DNA from 4 places in the Aceticella sp. 75b-Ac genome. Region 4 is predicted to be linked to each of the others. Evidence: riboswitches for the same ligand, from Rfam matches in the RefSeq annotation. Region 4 holds a riboswitch; each other region holds the start of a gene.
What was found. Region 4 has a riboswitch for cobalamin ahead of AC0LWJ_RS04395 (cobyrinic acid a,c-diamide synthase CobB). Riboswitches for the same ligand answer to the same signal wherever they lie in the genome.

Region 1 (3,169 bases), 960 kb from region 4:
GCACAATTCCCCTTTATTTATAGGATGAAGTTCGTCTCCTTCAATACCTGCTATCCTTCCATTTTCTACATTAATATAAAGTCCACAGCCGGTGCCACAATAAGGACATACAGTAAGCACTTTATTTGTTTCCTTCTGCTGCATAATAAACCCTCCTTCTTTAAATTATACTTACTATGGAAAAAAGGCTTCTATTCTTTTCCTTCATAAACAGAAACTAATCTTTCAACATTAGTAACCCTTTTATTTTTAATTACATTCCTTGTTTCTTCTTCTTTAACTAATTTCAAAGCCTTAGTCGGACAAAACTGTACGCAAGCCGGACCTTCTTCCCTGAAATAACACAGGTCACATTTTACAGCAACAATTTTCTGTTCCATAGTTTCTACCTCTTTATTATTCCCTTCTTTTACACACTGAAATGTTTCCTGTTCAGAGTCATATTGAGGTAAAAAGTCAATAGCTCCAAATGGACAGGCTAATAAGCAAGTCTTACATCCTATACAGGCTTTCTCATCTATTATTATAGCATCCCCCTCCTTTTTAATCGCTCCTACAGGACATACATTGGCACATGGAGCATCTTCACAGTGACGGCACTGTATAGGCATTGTACCTTCACTCGTATACGTAATGTAAAGACGCGGGTAAGGTTGCAACCCATTTTCTTTATGCACAAAAGCACATGCAACCATACATGTATAACAACCCAGACAATAGTTTGGATTAGCAATTACAAAACGGTTAGCCATTTTATCATCTTCCCTTCTTTATTTACAATGTATATATAATTCTTCTATTTCAACTTTTTACATTAATGTTAAAATATAAAACCTACAACCACAATAAGGACATACAGTAAGCACTTTATTTGTTTCCTTCTGCTGCATAATAAACCCTCCTTCTTTAAATTTGACTGTTTACAACAGAAACAAAACTGCCATTTCTTTTCTTGATATAAAGGAATTTTTAATTAATTAAAGGTTTACTTAAATTTTACATACATTTTTTGCATATTTGTTATAGCTTATACTTTATTTTTTATAACGTAATTTAGTGAACTTTACTTTGTATATTCGATAACTAAGAACTGTGCTGCTTTTATCTATTTTTATTATTATATAATATATGATTATGTTATGTCAATGAAATCATGAAAAACATTAGTATATTTAAAGATAATATCTTTCCTGTGACAGATTCTTGACATGCCCTGAAATTTTATATATAATCTATTCAAAGCACATGTTTATATATCACTAAAGTAAATACTACAGCAGGCAAAAGGGAAGCCGGTGTAAATCCGGCACGGTCGCGCCACTGTGAAGGGGAGTGACTCCACATAATGCCACTGGTAAAACCCGGGAAGGCGTGGAGAAACAATGAACCTTAGTCAGGAAACCTGAAACCTGTGATATCACAATGTTCCTTACGCAGGATGGGGAAATTGTCTTTGTTTGTGGTATGGAAGTTTTTAACTACCACCAATAGCCGGCTTTATTCAAATCCATCCTGTAAAATAACATGGGAAGGAGCTTGAATAAAGCCTTTATTAATATTTTAACTTGGGGTGATTTGATGAAACAAAAACTTACTTATCTTGCAATATTTTTGATTATCATTGCAACGGTTGCTGTACCTGCACTTTATATGAACAAGGTTTTTCATCCTCAACAGCAATATAAGCAATCAGAAGAAAGCAAGACAAATAACAATCTTAAAAATAATCAGGGTCAGTCTTCAGCAAATGCAAATCAAACGAATGATAACCAGAAAGCGTCTTCTTCAGAAAATAATTCTCAGCCTGCATCCAGTCCTTCAGAAACAAATGCCGATAACAAAACACAGACTGCTGCAAATGCAAATCAATCTGGCACAACCACAAATCAACAGGCTGATGCATCAACCAATGGTACAAATTCCAGCAATAATGCAACATCTGTAACCCCTGAAAATGGCTGCAGGGTATGGATTGCTGTTGTCGGAAAAAATGGCGAGTTTCTCTTTAAACCACAGCAGGTTATTGTAAAAGATAATAATAAATGGGGTACAACTGCCCTTGGTGCACTTGATGCCACAGGTCTTCCTTATGTCGGAAAGCCAACATGGCCTGATTTCATTGATTCCATTGCAGGTCAAGCCAACAGCGGTATGAGTGGATGGATGTACTCAGTAAATGGTGAGGTTCCAAATCATATGGCTGATAAACATCCGGTGAAAACAGGTGATAAAATTATATGGTGGTACAGCAAAAGTATGGACCAGCCGCCTCCTTCCTGGGATAGTCTGCTTCATAAATAGTAAAGGGGATACAAAAATGTTTGAGAAGTTATTTTATCAGGAAAAAGGACTTTTTTTGCAAACTTTTCATCCTGCTGCTGTTTTAATATATCTTTCGGTACTTCTTATATTAAGCCTTATATATGAAAATCCCCTTTATCTGTTATCAATGCTGATTTTACTTGCCATATTAATTATCAATGTGGATGGATTTGAGGCATGGAAGGGATTTTTAAAAGCCGGTGTTTTTTTAATGCTTATTATCATGATTATTAACCCCATTGTAATAAAAGCAGGCAATACAATCATTTGGCATGGTCCCAACCTTCCCTTTCTTGGCAAACTCGATATATCGATGGAGGCTTTGTATTTTGGAGTTGCTTCAAGCATAAGGCTTTTGGTTGTAATAAGCATATTTTGTCTGTATAACCTGATGATAAATCCGGACAAGGTTTTAAATCTTTTTTCCTTCGTTGCAGCAAAATCTATTTTAATGATTTCTCTATCAACAAGAATGTTTCCTACGATGGTCAGGGATTTGAAAAGAATTAAAGAGGTACAGGAATTACGTGGGGTTGATTTTGATGAAGGAAGTTTATGGAATAGAACTAAAAAATATTCTTATCTCTATAATATTATGCTTTTATCCTCCCTGCATGGTGCTATGGAGATTGCTGAATCTATGCAAGCAAGGGCTTATGGAAGTGGTAAACGTTCCGTATACAAACGAAGCATAATAAGACCCCGGGATATTATAATTATTATCGGCAGTTTCTTGGGGTTATTTTTTGCACTTTGGGGATTTCAATATGGGTATGGACAGTATACCTTTTATCCTGAAGCAGATTACCTTATTAAAAACAGCACAACACTGATTGTTTTATTAATA
Region 2 (3,169 bases), 940 kb from region 4:
AATCTTTTTCTATTATATTCAAATCTCCATCATAGCCGCGGGCTTCAAGTGCTACAAACATATCCTCTGAATCTCTCAAAGACTTTATAAACAGGGAGGTAATTAATGCTCCAAGTGATTTATAGCCTGTCTTAACTGAAGAATAACCCATTCTGGAATTTTGTGAAGTATATATTTCATCAGCTGTTTCCATGAGAATAAAAATTATTCTATAAATAAGATACATAAACTCTATAAAAAGAGCTGGTACCTTTATCTTCTTTAAGACTGAGATAACTTCAATCATCGGAGTCGTTAATGACATAAAATAAAGGCAGGAAACTATTGAAAGAGACCTGAAAAACAGGACTGATGCAAGTTTTATGCCCTCCACTGTTATCCCAAGATTTACATTAAAAATATTAATACACATTACACAAGGAGTCCCTTTTTGAACAATATTAATAATTATAGTAAATATTGCTATAAAAAGAAAAGAAAGGGGGATAGACATTAATTTTAGATAAACCTTAGCTGGTATCCCCGCTACTGCTATTACCAAAAAAGCCATTAAAAATATAATTAATAAATCTATATAAATATTGGCTTTGAAACACAAAATCATTGTTGCAATGGCAAAAGCCATTTTTTCACCTGGATGAACATTTATTAAGTTATTCTTATAAGCGAAACTATCAATTAACATTTCCCTTTTTCCTTTTCATTCACACTTTTCTTGCCTTTTGCAAGACCAAGAAAATACCCTAAAAATCCAGCTCCCATCCCCGCTTGTACTGCAAAAAGAAGACTTTCAACTTCTCCGCTCGGCGGTTCCCATATAGGCTTAAACCAAGGCTTATAATTTTTATCAATCTTTTGGATTTCCTCTGTACCTTTATCATCTGAACCTGCAAATTCACCCTTTTGAACTAAAAAAAGAGGAACAGCGGCAATAAATATCACCAATAAAACAAGTGCAATATTTGTTGTGAAAAATTTCTTTTTGTTTTCCATGTTAATCCTCCTTTGAAATGACGGATAGTTCTTTAAGTTCATCTCTGTTGTAAGCTGTCAGCATATTTATAATTATGACGGTTAATATACCTTCACTTATAGCTAAAGGTATCTGTGTAACTGCATATATACTCATGAATTTAGCCCAGGATGCCATAAATCCTCCTGTTGGCGATGGGAAAGCAAAAGATAACTGAAAAGCTGTTGTAACATATGTCATCAAATCTCCTAAGGTAGCTGCCAAAAAAACTGCCAACCACTGAGGCCCTCCTGCCTTTCTTGTTCCCTTGTATATTAAATATGAAACGAATGGTCCTACAATTGCCATCGAAAACGTATTTGCACCAAGTGTTGTTATTCCCCCGTGCGCAAGCAAAAGCGCCTGAAAAATAAGGCAAATCAATCCTAATACAGCAACAGCCGTAGGTCCGAATAAAATTGCTCCAAGACCACACCCTGTTGGATGAGAACAGCTGCCTGTTACAGAAGGAATCTTTAGTGCGGATACAACGAAGATAAAAGCACCGGCAAAAGCTAAAAGCATCTTCATCTTTGGATTTGCCTTAACAAGCTTATTAATAGAAAACAATCCATACAAGACAAAAGGCAGTGACAAAACATCCCAAAATATGCACCATTTAAGCGGCAAAAACCCTTCCATAATATGCATGGCATAAACCACTGATGGTGTAAGTATTAATAAAAATGGTAAAATTGATACTACTTTTTGTTTTTTAAACAAAGCTAAACACTCCTTTTTTATAATATTTAAAGCCCCTTAACTTTTGTTAAGAGGCTTTACAGGGACAAGTTATGTATATATTATGTGAAAATATGATAATTTAACATAAATATATGCTTGAAACTGCAACAGCCTCTATCCATCGTAGAGCAACTGTAGACATAAATAACAGGCAGTTCTTTTGGCTTAGACTCATCGCCACCTTACGCCTTCCCAGCTTTCGCCAGTGACATAATATAAGGCAGCTCCTCATTACAACGGCGGGACCGCGCGGGAATCTCACCCGACTTCTCTATTAAGTTTAATTGATGAATTAAACACCTGTTACCTAAGTTTATTTAAATTCCATATTTAATTTCTTGATTTTATTTTATCACATTTTTTCTTTATGTCAACAAAAATATTTAAAAAATTTTTTGTAATATTTCTTTTAATCTCTTCCTTGTAATAGCTTGACATTATAATTTTAATTTGTGTATAATTTAAATATACAAGAATTTCGCTTTTATCTGTATTAGAAAAATATAATTTCAGGCTTAATAAAAAGGAGAAAATTTTTATCCCTTTTATTACTTAAAAAACATACTAAAATACAGGAAAGCGATAGTTTCTTTATACTTTTTAATTTACTTTATTTTCATCATCAAATTATAAAATTTAAAAAATCTTTGAAGGAGGTTTAAAATTCATGTGTGAATGCTGCAAAGGAAGTAAAGACCCCAAGTTTGTAAAGGTTGACAAATTTTTATCGCAGTTTGAAGGAGAAAAAGGTTCCCTCATTTCGATTCTTCAGCAAACTCAAAAAGAATTTGGTTATCTACCAGAAGACGTAATCTATTACATTGCAAGAAAAATACAAATTCCAGCTAGTACCATTTATGGTGTTGCAACTTTTTATGCACAGTTCCATTTAAAACCGAGAGGAAAATATGTTATCAGGGTTTGTCTTGGAACTGCCTGCCATGTTAGTGGAGCAAATAAGATTTTAGCCGAGTTTGAAAAACAACTTGGAATAAAACCTGGTGAAACAACAGAGGATTTGAAATTCACCTTAGAAACCGTTGGATGCCTCGGTGCATGCGGTTTAGCACCAACTATAATGGTAAATGAAAAAACCTATGGTAAAATGACCCCTGAAAAAGTAAATGAAGTATTACAAAAATATAACGAAATGGAAACAGTTGCTGCTGCACAGTAAAAAATTAAATAATTATTGGAGGTGTAGTTTATGGAAAAGTTCAAATCTGTACAGGATCTGGAAAACCTGAGAAAAAAATTAAAAGATGCTTTAGTATCAAGCAAAGAAAAAATAACAGTTCGTTTATGTGGTGGAACAGGTTGTAGGGCATCAGGCTCTCCAGATGTCCATGATGAACTTGTAAAGATACTAAAAAGAGAAGGTCTTATGGATGTTGATGTAAGCCTTTCCCATGA
Region 3 (3,169 bases), 610 kb from region 4:
GGTTCCGGATAAGCCCATATGCCTTTCATGGGTATACCAAGCCATTTTTCAAAATACTCCTTTAAAACCTGATCGGGATTGACATCCTTAAAGCGGTCAGGATAAAACCATTTAGCAAGATAAACTGATTCAATAAAATTACCTAAATTTGAGATATTTATAAAGTACATATGATTATTCTTAACTGCATCTGTTTTATTCAAAACAGGATCTTTTTTAATATCATTTGCTAATTTCATAACAGCAGAATTATCATTTGTTGTATAACCTAATTTATCACAATACACAAATAAAATATGTTCCGGATTTTTTGCTATTAACCATTCTCCACTTACATTCAGCATACTTGAAGAAGATTTCAAATCGGCTGCTATGTTATTTACGCCTACAAATTTTAATACCTGAGCATAAGAAGAACCTGGCGGAAAGGTTGAATATTTTCCTTCTTTAAAACCACCCATTAAACTCAAACATGCTATTTTAGGTTTTTCTTTTTCATCTATATTTTTTAAACCATTTTCTATATTCGACAAAATTTCATTTCTCCAATTCAAAAATTCAATAGCTTTTCCTCCACGATTAAAAAGTAAAGCAGTTCTTTTTAAATCTTGCTCATATGTTTCTAAATAATAAAAGTCAATACCAATAACCTTTATTCCTAATGCTTCAATCTTTTTCCTTATATCTTCTGAAGGATATTTACCATATGTTAGAACTGCCTGAGGCTTAAGCTCTGCTATTTTTTCCAGATCAGGACTTATCCAAGAACCAACAGATACTTTATTATTAAGACCTAAATAAGGCTTCTTTTGAATCGTATCACTTACACCTACTATAAAATCGTCAGGTACCTGCAATATCCTCATTGCTTCAGCTATATTGGTATTTAATACAACTACTTTATTCAAACCGGATGCAGGTACTGTTACATCATTCCCCGTTGAATCTTTTATCTTAACATTCCAAGTCACTACTGCCTTAAATGCTGTATCATCCCACTTCACGTCTGCACCGAAGGCTTCTACAATAAATCTCAATGGAACGATTGTCCTGCCCGATAAAACGACAGGTGCAACATCAAGGGTTTTATTTTTGCCATTTACAACAGCTTCATTTTTGCCAATGGTTAATTTTATACTGACATCTTGACCTTGTATTGTAACAGTTTGTGCAGCATCATCCCAATTTACAACTGCACCGAGATTCTCAGAAAAGAGTCTTGCTGGCACCATTGTCCTGCCATTTTCTATAAATGGCGAAACATCCCCTGTATTTATCTTTATACCGTTTAGATAAACCTGTGTCTCCTGTGACTTGGCTGTATCTGCAAGTCCAAAAGCAGGAAACAATGACATTAACAAAACAAAAATCATTAGAAAGCAAATCTTCTTTTTCACTATTAACTCCTCCATAAATTTCATAATACGTTAACAAACTCCGGTTACAGCCTTTTACAGTCATAACCGGAGTTTTAAAACATAAATCTCCCTCATATACCGTTCCCTCCCCTCCGAAGGCCAGTTTAGCATTCAGGCAGGTCTCCTGGCTCTGATATCATCCTACTCCCATTCCTTCCCGGTTTCCCAGTGGAATTAATACGGTTTCGTCCTTCATTACAGTAGCAGGGGCTGCAGCGGATTTTCACCGCTTTCCCTATCAAGCTTTAAAAGCACCTGAAGCTCTTGTTATTTAATTTTGCCTTTAATTAATTTTAAACTATAAATTACAGTGTTGTCAAGTAGTTATCAATTTTGTACCATTAAATTTTTATTTTTAATACAGTATCCTTATATCACCAACTTTCTTTGTAAGTTTTATAGAATCAAAGTATTCAAGAATACCTACTGCATATTTCCGGCTTGTTTTTAATAAGTCTCTATATATTGCAAGCGTTATCTCTTTATTTTCTTTAAGATAATTTGTCAAAATATCTTTTGCCTTCAAGAAATTATTTTCAGTTAAAAATATTTCTTCATTTATTTTAATAAGTCTACCTTCATTTGTCAAATACTCAAATACAGCAGCAACCTTTTTATAATCCGGAAATTCTGTTGGTTTTGGCACATTATATCCTGCATTTTCATATACCTTCATAATTTCATTTTTAATGGTTTCTTGTTCAGGTGTTAGAACTATATTATAACCCCATAAGGAAACAAATTGTCCTTTGATTTTTATAATTTTTTCTTCTACCATTAATTCTACAATAAATTCGTTTAAATTACTTTTAAAATCTTTAAAAATCTTTGATTTAAATTCCTCTTTTGGCATGCCTTCTCTTAGAGGATTATTTTTATGGTACTGTGCTAAAATATTTTTTGCATTTTCACATACCTTATTAAAGGTTTCCTTATGATATAAATATATAATGCCGTTTTTATTAAGTTTGATAATTGATGGGTTACTATTTATAATTTTTTCAAGATTTGAAATCCCGGCTATTCTTTCAATTTCACTGAAAGCCACAGGTAAAATAGAATTTGAAATTTTCTTTTCTATTAAAAAATCCATACCAAATTTTTCAATTTTTTTCAATTCCTCTATAACATCATTTTTAAATCTTTTGTGTTTTAACGGGTTTGAAACAAGGATTATTCCACCACCTATTGTTATCATTGGTGAATATGTTCTTATTACAAAATAATCTCCATTTAAAACTGAAACATAATTTTCAAGCAAAATCTGCGCATACGCATTTTCTCCGGCTTTTAATTCACTTTTATCAAGAAGAATAATCCTTCCAATTGTTTCGGAAGCACCTGTATAAAACCTTATTCTGTCCCGATTTTCTATTATTTTAGAAGATTTTAATAGTGATAACCTAACATCGATTATATTTGATGGTTCAATTGCGCCGGGCGGTGCAATAACATCGCCTCGTTTTAATTTATCGGTATTAATATTTGCGAGATTTATAGCAGTTCTTTGCCCTGCATAGGCCTCCTTAACATCCTTATCATGTACCTGTAAATTTCTAACCCTGCTTTCAAGCATATCAGGATAAATCATAACCTTATCGCCGATTTTAATCATGCCTGAAACTAATGTACCCGTTACAACAGTTCCAAAACCTGCTACAGAAAAAATTCTATCAATTGGGAGTCTATATATGCCCTCCCCTATTTCTTTTTTAAAATTTTGAGCTTTTTCATCAATTAGTTTAATTAAT
Region 4 (3,169 bases):
TAATTTTTGATTTCAAATCATCCGGAGTAAGCTTAAAATTATTACGGGCATCTGTCGGAACAAATACAGGTATTCCCCTTGTTAAAGCTACACATGGTGCATATGAAACATAGCTTGGCTCTGGAATCAGAACCTCATCATCATTATTTAAAAGACACCTTACAGCAAGGTCAATTGCTTCACTGGCACCTACGGTAACCATTATTTCTTTTTCAGGGTTATAATCCAAGTTATAATGGCTTTTAAGAAAAGTTGAAATAGCAATTCTCAATTCTGGCAAACCAAGGTTTGATGTATATGTGGTACTGCCTCTATCAAGTGCATCTATACCTTCTTTTCGTATCAGCCAGGGTGTTGTGAAATCAGGTTCGCCTACACCAAGCGATATGATATCCTTTGAATTTGTCACAAGGTCAAAGAACCTTCTTATTCCGGAAGATGGTATTTTTTTTATGATGTCAGAGATATATTTTTCTGAATTCATGGTGTTACCACCAATCTTTTGTCTTTAGGTCCATCTGTAAAGAATACGCCGTTTTGTTTATATCTTTTTAAGATGAAATGAGTTGTTGTGCTTAAGACACCATCAATTGGCGCAAGCCTTTCTGCAACAAAAAGCGCAATCTCTTTCATTGTTTTTCCTTCCACTTCTACAGAAAGGTCATAACCTCCGGATATCAAGGAGACAGATTTGACTTCATCGTACTGACATATTCTTTCGGCTATTGCATTAAATCCATGCCCCTGCTGTGGAGTTATTCTGACATCGATCAGGGCATGAACAATTTCCTTATCTGTTTTTTCCCAATTGATTATGGCGGAATATTTTAAAATAATATTTTCTTCTTCTAAATTTTTTATTGTATTTTTTACAGTTTCTTCATCAAGACCTGTCATTGTAGCTATTTGCTCATCAGTCAACCTGCTGTTCTGGCATAGAAGTTCAAGAATATCCATTTCATTTGCCAAAAAAACCACCTCCTAAACATATATTTTATGCACATTATAATATAAATAACAATTTATTTCAATTAGTTAGAGTATATATTAAAATAATAATTTTTGAGGATAACTTAATTCATGCTATTAATAAAAAATATATGTTAAATAATTAATTATTGACTCATGTAGGAAATCGTTGTACAATATAAGTAATCTATTATAAGCAGCTTTTAAGGTCCGAAAGGGTAATAGGGAAGGCGGTGAAAGTCCGCCGCAGCCCCCGCTACTGTAAGCAATGATGACGCTCAAATAACCACTGGGAAACCGGGAAGGTAGAGCTTAAGATGATTTGCAAGCCAGGAGACCTGCCTTAAAGTTTGTAGTTCACCTTCGGAGGGAAGGATTGATATGTGTTATATCTATTGGCTTACCCCGAAGGTAGGTCTTAATTTTTGCAAATTTAAAATGATAAAATTTTTTAACAGGGAAGGAGCAAGTAAGGGATTGTTTAGAGCTTTTATGATTGCAGGTACACATTCGGGAGCAGGTAAAACCACAATAAGCCTTGGGCTTATGGGATATCTTTCAAAAAAATATAAGGTAGCTCCTTTTAAGATAGGACCGGATTATATAGACAGCACGTATCACAGATATGTTACTGGGAATTATTCCGGCAACCTTGATTTGTATATGCTTGGTGAAAAAAATTTAAAATCTCTTTTTGCTCATGATTCCAAGGAAGCAGATATTTCTATTATTGAGGGAGTAATGGGCTTGTATGATGGAATGGGTACAACATCGAAGGGAAGCAGTGCAGATGTTGCAAAAATCCTGAAAATACCGGTAATACTTGTAGTTGATGGTTCGTCTATGGCTGCAAGCATATCAGCAATAGTGCTTGGATATATGAAATATGATAGAGATGTGAATATCATTGGTGTTATTATAAATAAAATCAGGGCACAAAGGCATTTTGAACTTTTAAGGGAATGTATTGAACGTGACCTTGGAATTAAAGTGTTTGGATATCTGCCAAGGGATGTTGTACTTGATTTGCCTTCAAGACATCTTGGGCTTGTTCCTACATATGAGATGACAGGGCTCCAAGAGAAATTTGAAAGATTGTATCAATATATAGAGGAATATATTGATATTGATATGATACTTAAGGAGGTCGGACAGGGGGACAGGGTCTTGTCCGACAGGACAAGGTCCCTGTCCCCCTGTCCGACAAAAATTGCGTATGCATGTGATGAAGCATTCAATTTTTACTATATGGACGGGCTTAAGCTTTTTGAAGAATATGGTGCTAAGCTTATTCCATTTAGTCCGATACATGATAAAAATCTTCCGGAGGGGATTTCAGGTATATATATTGGCGGAGGATTTCCAGAAATGTTTGCAGAGGAGTTAAGCCAAAATATTCATATGATGGATTCAATTAAAAATGCCATTGATGATGGTATGCCGGTATATGCTGAATGCGGAGGCTTAATGTATCTTACAAACAGTATAAAAGACCTTGATGGTAATGTATTTCCAATGGTGGGAATATATGATGCAGATATAATGATGACAAAAGGACTTAAGCATTTTGGATATGTAGAAGCTGAGGTTATAATGGATAATGTATTGTTTAACAAAGGCAGTATTGTTAGAGGACATGAATTTCATCATTCGGAATTAAAAGGAAAATTGCAGAATGTTTCATATGTAGTTCATAAACCTGATAAAAATGACAAATGGAGTTGTGGATATGTTTATAAAAATTGTCTTGCGACATATGTCCATATAAATCTATATGCATATCCGGATGCCGTAAAAAGATTTGTTAATAAATGCTTTGAGTTTGAAGCAAGGGGGAAGTTAAAATGACGCTAAAGATTATGGTACAGGGTACTGCATCATCTGTTGGGAAAAGTCTATTGGTTACAGCACTATGCCGCATATTTAAACAGGACGGATATTCAGTTGCACCATTTAAATCTCAAAATATGGCTTTAAATTCCTTCATTACAGAAGAAGGTTTAGAGATGGGAAGAGCTCAGGTGGCACAGGCGGAGGCAGCAGGATTAAAACCGATGGTTCTTATGAACCCTGTATTACTCAAACCGAGTTCAGATAAAAATTGTCAGGTAATATTAAGAGGTAAGGTTCACAGTAATATGTCGGCACAGGAATATCAGAATTTCAAGCCGGAACTTCTTAATATGATAAAAGATGATTT

Region 1: it holds a riboswitch for cobalamin, as region 4 does, so the genes downstream of both, AC0LWJ_RS09165 (DUF4430 domain-containing protein) here and AC0LWJ_RS04395 (cobyrinic acid a,c-diamide synthase CobB) in region 4, are expected to answer to the same signal.
Region 2: it holds a riboswitch for cobalamin, as region 4 does, so the genes downstream of both, AC0LWJ_RS09010 (energy-coupling factor ABC transporter permease) here and AC0LWJ_RS04395 (cobyrinic acid a,c-diamide synthase CobB) in region 4, are expected to answer to the same signal.
Region 3: it holds a riboswitch for cobalamin, as region 4 does, so the genes downstream of both, AC0LWJ_RS01100 (stalk domain-containing protein) here and AC0LWJ_RS04395 (cobyrinic acid a,c-diamide synthase CobB) in region 4, are expected to answer to the same signal.

The regions. Positions count from the first base shown of each region.
Region 1 covers NZ_CM190971.1:1,780,903-1,784,071, reverse strand. The annotation lists partial or broken gene AC0LWJ_RS09175 (hypothetical protein) at 25-144, opposite strand; gene AC0LWJ_RS09170 (4Fe-4S dicluster domain-containing protein) at 192-752, opposite strand; cobalamin riboswitch at 1,235-1,421, shown strand; gene AC0LWJ_RS09165 (DUF4430 domain-containing protein) at 1,525-2,301, shown strand; gene AC0LWJ_RS09160 (energy-coupling factor transporter transmembrane component T) at 2,318-3,169, shown strand, end outside.
Region 2 covers NZ_CM190971.1:1,757,416-1,760,584, reverse strand. The annotation lists gene cbiQ (cobalt ECF transporter T component CbiQ) at 1-685, opposite strand, end outside; gene AC0LWJ_RS09015 (energy-coupling factor ABC transporter substrate-binding protein) at 679-993, opposite strand; gene AC0LWJ_RS09010 (energy-coupling factor ABC transporter permease) at 995-1,663, opposite strand; cobalamin riboswitch at 1,890-2,075, opposite strand; gene nuoE (NADH-quinone oxidoreductase subunit NuoE) at 2,424-2,933, shown strand; gene AC0LWJ_RS09000 (NADH-ubiquinone oxidoreductase-F iron-sulfur binding region domain-containing protein) at 2,964-3,169, shown strand, end outside.
Region 3 covers NZ_CM190971.1:212,617-215,785, reverse strand. The annotation lists gene AC0LWJ_RS01100 (stalk domain-containing protein) at 1-1,397, opposite strand, end outside; cobalamin riboswitch at 1,516-1,692, opposite strand; gene selB (selenocysteine-specific translation elongation factor) at 1,774-3,169, opposite strand, start outside.
Region 4 covers NZ_CM190971.1:821,101-824,269, reverse strand. The annotation lists gene AC0LWJ_RS04405 (pyridoxal phosphate-dependent aminotransferase) at 1-484, opposite strand, end outside; gene AC0LWJ_RS04400 (Lrp/AsnC family transcriptional regulator) at 481-957, opposite strand; cobalamin riboswitch at 1,159-1,329, shown strand; gene AC0LWJ_RS04395 (cobyrinic acid a,c-diamide synthase CobB) at 1,447-2,817, shown strand; gene AC0LWJ_RS04390 (cobyric acid synthase) at 2,814-3,169, shown strand, end outside.